DNA from 2 places in the Cobetia sp. UIB-001 genome. Region 1 is predicted to be linked to the other one. Evidence: predicted binding sites of a transcription regulator. Region 1 holds the regulator's gene; the other holds the start of a gene.
What was found. Region 1 encodes LexA, which represses DNA repair genes until DNA is damaged. Its sites were predicted from a motif close to TACTGTNTANNTANACAGTA; they were not measured.
Positions count from the first base shown of each region.

Region 1 (2,401 bases):
AGTCAGCGTGCCCGTACCAATCAGCTGCTGTATCAGGCCGAGTTGCTGCTGGCCCAGTCAGCAGCCTCTGGCGACGATGAGCATGCCGTGGCGCGTCGCATGGCCGGTGAAGAGGGCGCGCTCGCCCTGCTGGAGCTGGCGCTGGCGTCATTGCTGGAAGAATGTGCCGTGACGGCGCGCTGGCCAGAGGGTAGCTGGCGCGAGCGCCTGGCGTCGCCGCCGACGCCCATCGCCGAGGTCGAGCAGCTGCGCAGCCTGCTGGAGCGTTCCGATAGCTGGTTGTCTGAGCTGGTCGCGGATGTGACCCGCCTGCATGAAGAGGGCGGCGTCGCGCGCCGCGAGGAATCGCGTTCGCGGGGTGATGGTCTGATCATCGCGGCAGCCTCGAGCGCCTCGCTGGCCGAGCGTCTCAGCGCCGCCATCACGGCATTCAAGGCGCTGCTGCCGCAGCTGCGTGAGTCGAGTGTCGAGTGGTAGGTCAAGGCGTTGATCTGGTGCTGCACGCTGGTGATGACTGGCGCATGGCAATCGGGTGACGTTTCGCCTTCACGGGTGCTAGACTGATCGCATTGTGGCAAGCCCTGCATTCTCCGGTACGACCATGGCTCTGGCTGTGGTCGTACTTTTTTCTGCGTCGCTGATGGCAACGCGGTGCCGGGCTTGCCAGCCGTCGCGCTGACGATTACAACGACGCCGGTATCTCGCGAGATGCCGTGCAGGAGGAATGACGTGTCCGATCCCGCCGTACTTGAAATTGTGCAAATGGAAGATGGTGAAGTGATTCTGCGCGCCGCGGAAAGCGAAGGTGAGCCGCTGCTCAGCATTCGCATTTCGGACGAGGCCGCCGATCTGCTGCGTGACAATCGTTTCGAGGTCGCGCGTGAGATGATCGACCACGCCATCACCCGGACTCGCCTCTGGGATGGCGAAGAAGACGAGGACGAGCAGTCAGAAGGCATCGTGCACTGATTCATCGCTCGCGCTTCGCGCACAAAAAACCCGCCTCGAGGCGGGTTTTTTGTGCAATGCGTGCGGCTTTTCTGTTGCTCAGAGCTCTGCGAGAAAGGTGCTGCTGGGCATAGCTCGTTGCTCAAAGCGCTGCTGGTCAAGGCCTCAGTGCAGGCCGCCATCGCGGATGACGCCCACCCCGAGACCTTCGATCTCCAGGCTGTCCGTGCGCAGGTCGACCTTGATCGGCGAGAAGTCCTCGTTCTCGGCTTCCAGCCACACGTAGTGCCCGTCACGGCGGAAGCGCTTGACGGTAACTTCATCCCCCAGACGTGCCACCACGATCTGTCCGTCACGCACGCTGCTGGTGCGGTGCACGGCCAGCAGGTCGCCTTCCAGAATTCCCACGTCCTTCATCGACACGCCGCGCACGCGCAACAGGTAGTCGGCAGCCGGCGAGAAGTAGTCGCTCGGCAGCGGGCAGTGACGGTCGATATGCTCGCTGGCAAGAATCGGACTGCCGGCGGCCACTTCCCCGATCACCGGCAGACCATCGTTGGCGCTGTCGTCGACGTCAGCCAGCGACGGCACGCGAATGCCGCGAGAGGTGCCCGGCACCATCTCGATGGCGCCCTTGCGCTTGAGGGCACGCAGATGCTCCTCGGCAGCATTCGGTGAGCGGAAGCCCAGCGCCTGGGCGATTTCGGCCCGCGTCGGCGGGTAGCCAGAGGACTTGATGGTCTTGATGATGAAGTCGAAGACATCCTGCTGGCGCGGAGTAAGCGGCTGGGTCATGGCATTGCCTTTGGCCTGGGCGGCATCTTGAGCTGACGGCACGGGGTGTGCATCCATACAACTGTCATTGTATCCAGTCATGGCGGTCATGCAAGGCATCGTGGCTTGCGTGGTGGCCTCAAAGGGCAGGTAGTCGCCGAGATATCGCTGTCTGGCGACTTTTCGTGCCGATATCCGAGGCATTCTTTCTTGATGGGAATGTCTGGAAGTGAATGCCTGGAGGTGAATGTCTGGTGGTGAATGTCTGGAAGTGAACCCGGCCTGGCTCTGGCGGGGTGGTCAGTCACCGAGCTAGGCGAGCCCTTGAATCGGCACGGTCAGCGTTGAGGGAATATCAGGCTTGGCTAAACCTCTGGCGTTTGAAACGCGAGAGAATTGTCAGTCATGGCATGGCGCGCTAGAATCAAAGTGTTTCAAACGAATGTTCGCCGATGGCGGTGCTCACGGGTGCCATGATCGAACGCGCCTTGCGGTGAACCTGCACCACCTCATGAGAGAGTCGCCGCGCGGGGCTTGCACCGTGACCTACGACTCCAGTCCTTTTCTACCTGACAAGGGTTCCGCCCATGGCCCAGACCGATACCGTTACCCGCATCCTCGATACTGCCGAGGTGCTGTTCGCCGAGCGCGGCTTCGCCGAGACCTCACTGCGCAACAT
Region 1 covers NZ_CP058244.1:1,001,436-1,003,836, forward strand. The annotation lists gene HA399_RS04255 (DUF6586 family protein) at 1-477, shown strand, start outside; gene HA399_RS04260 (hypothetical protein) at 730-969, shown strand; gene lexA (transcriptional repressor LexA) at 1,114-1,743, opposite strand; gene HA399_RS04270 (TetR/AcrR family transcriptional regulator) at 2,310-2,401, shown strand, end outside.

Region 2 (2,401 bases), 1.5 Mb from region 1:
GGTTGAGCAGAAGGACATCGATGGACGTGAACGCAAGGCGCCCGCCTCCGAGTCATCGGGGCGGGCGCCTTGGGATCATCGCACCGGGTCGGAAACGACACGGTGCGATGACGCCAGCCTGGCGGCTGGCGCTCTTGCTCTTTCTTCTGGACGAACCTCAATCGAGATCGATATCCAGGTCGTCTTCACTCTCGGCGGCCGCGGTCTCTTTCGGCTCTTCCTTGGCTTCCGGCGCTGCCAGCAACTGGGCACGGATCTGGGTTTCAATCTCCTCCATGATGGCGGGATTGTCTTCCAGGTACTGGGCGGAATTGGCCTTGCCCTGACCGATCTTGCTGCCCTGATAGCTGTACCAGGCGCCTGACTTGCCGACCAGACCACACTGCACGCCCAGGTCGATCACCTCACCGGCGTGATAGATGCCTTTGCCGTAGAGAATCTGGAACTCGGCCTGACGGAACGGCGGCGCGACCTTGTTCTTGACGACCTTGACGCGGGTCTCGTTACCGGTGACTTCATCACCGGACTTCACGGAACCGGTACGACGGATATCCAGACGCACACTGGAGTAGAACTTCAGTGCGTTACCGCCCGTCGTGGTTTCGGGGCTGCCGAACATCACGCCGATCTTCATGCGGATCTGGTTGATGAACACCACCATGCAGTTGGCGTTCTTGATGTGGCCGGTCACCTTGCGCAGTGCCTGGGACATCAGACGCGCCTGCAGGCCGACGTGGGAGTCGCCCATCTCGCCTTCGATCTCGGCACGCGGCGTCAGTGCCGCCACGGAGTCGACGATGATGACGTCAACGCCGCCGGAACGTACCAGCATGTCGACGATCTCGAGCGCCTGCTCACCGGTGTCCGGCTGGGAGACCAGCATCTCGTCCAGATTGACGCCCAGCTTCTCGGCGTAGGACGGATCCAGTGCGTGCTCGGCATCGATGAAGGCACAGACCTTGCCCTGCTTCTGCGCCTGGGCGATGACCGAGAGGGTCAGTGTCGTCTTGCCCGAGGATTCCGGGCCATAGATCTCGACCACGCGCCCGAAGGGCAGGCCGCCGATGCCGAGTGCGATATCCAGCCCCAGAGAACCGGTGGAAACCGACGGGATGGCCACACGCGGGGCATCGCCCATGCGCATGACGGCGCCCTTGCCGAACTGGCGCTCGATCTGGGACAGCGCCGCGTTCAGCGCCTTGGTACGATTGTCGTCCTTTGCCATGTGGCCTCCTGTCGAACGGCGGAGCCACACGGGCTGCCACCTGGAATAGAGAATTCTGTCACTGAGAGCTGAGCAGACACCGTCAGACTAGCGGCTGAGGTGTCGTGGCAAAACCCTGTATACATGGACAGTATAATGCCGCAAGTTGCGCCACTCTGCCAGTCCGGTGATGCGCTTTTTCAGGCAGCACCCTCAACGCGGGGCTTGCATCGGGCTCACGCGTCTTCGGTGCCGATCTGCAAGGCCTCCACGCGCTCGATCAAGCCCTGCAATGCCTCCCGCACCGCGGCGTCGCGCACGGCCTGCCGGTCGCCGGGAAAGTGACAGCAGCGTGCCTGCTGGCGGGCCTCGCTCCCCCACGCCAGCCATACGGTGCCGACGGGCTTCTCGTCACTTCCCCCGCCGGGGCCGGCCACACCGCTGATCGCCACCCCCAGCTCAGCGCCGCTTTCGCGACAGGCGCCCCGCACCATCTCGCACACGACTGCCTCGGAGACGGCACCGAACTCTTCAAGCGATGCCTCACTGACCCCCAGCAGGCGCTGCTTGGTGGCATTGGAATAGGTCACGTAGCCCGCATCGAAATAGCTGGAGCTGCCGGCAATCGCCGTGATCGCCGCGCTCACCCCGCCTCCGGTGCACGACTCGGCGGTGGTGACGCGCACCCCGCGCGCGACCGCCAGCGCCTGCAACTGCTCAGCCAGGGCATTCGCGCACGCAGCCTCGGGGGTCGTACCAGTCAATTGGCTCACGAACTTTCTCCTTGTGGAGGTCATCGGGTGAAAAGGGCAGCGAGCATGAGACATCACAGGCATTGGAGCCGGCCGCGCCAGTCCGTAGAATATCGCGCATCCCGCATGCCGTGCTCTCGCATGTGTGCTTTTTCCCATTGCAGTGCAGTCAAGGAAGTCCATGGCCATGGCCAAGAACAGCGCGCCCCAGATGACGCCGATGATGACGCAGTACATGAAGATCAAACGCGAGCACCCCGGCGTGCTGCTGTTCTATCGCATGGGCGACTTCTATGAACTGTTCCATGAGGACGCCAAGCGCGCAGCACAACTTCTCGATATCACGTTGACGGCGCGCGGCAGCTCCGGCGGCTCACCGATTCCCATGGCAGGGGTGCCCTATCACAGCGCCGAAGGCTATCTGGCACGCCTGGTCAAGATGGGC
Region 2 covers NZ_CP058244.1:3,693,092-3,695,492, forward strand. The annotation lists gene recA (recombinase RecA) at 158-1,225, opposite strand; gene HA399_RS15260 (CinA family protein) at 1,441-1,977, opposite strand; gene mutS (DNA mismatch repair protein MutS) at 2,144-2,401, shown strand, end outside.
Region 2: recA (recombinase RecA) is a predicted target of LexA. The motif match lies at 1,339-1,358, and genes of this name have one in related genera.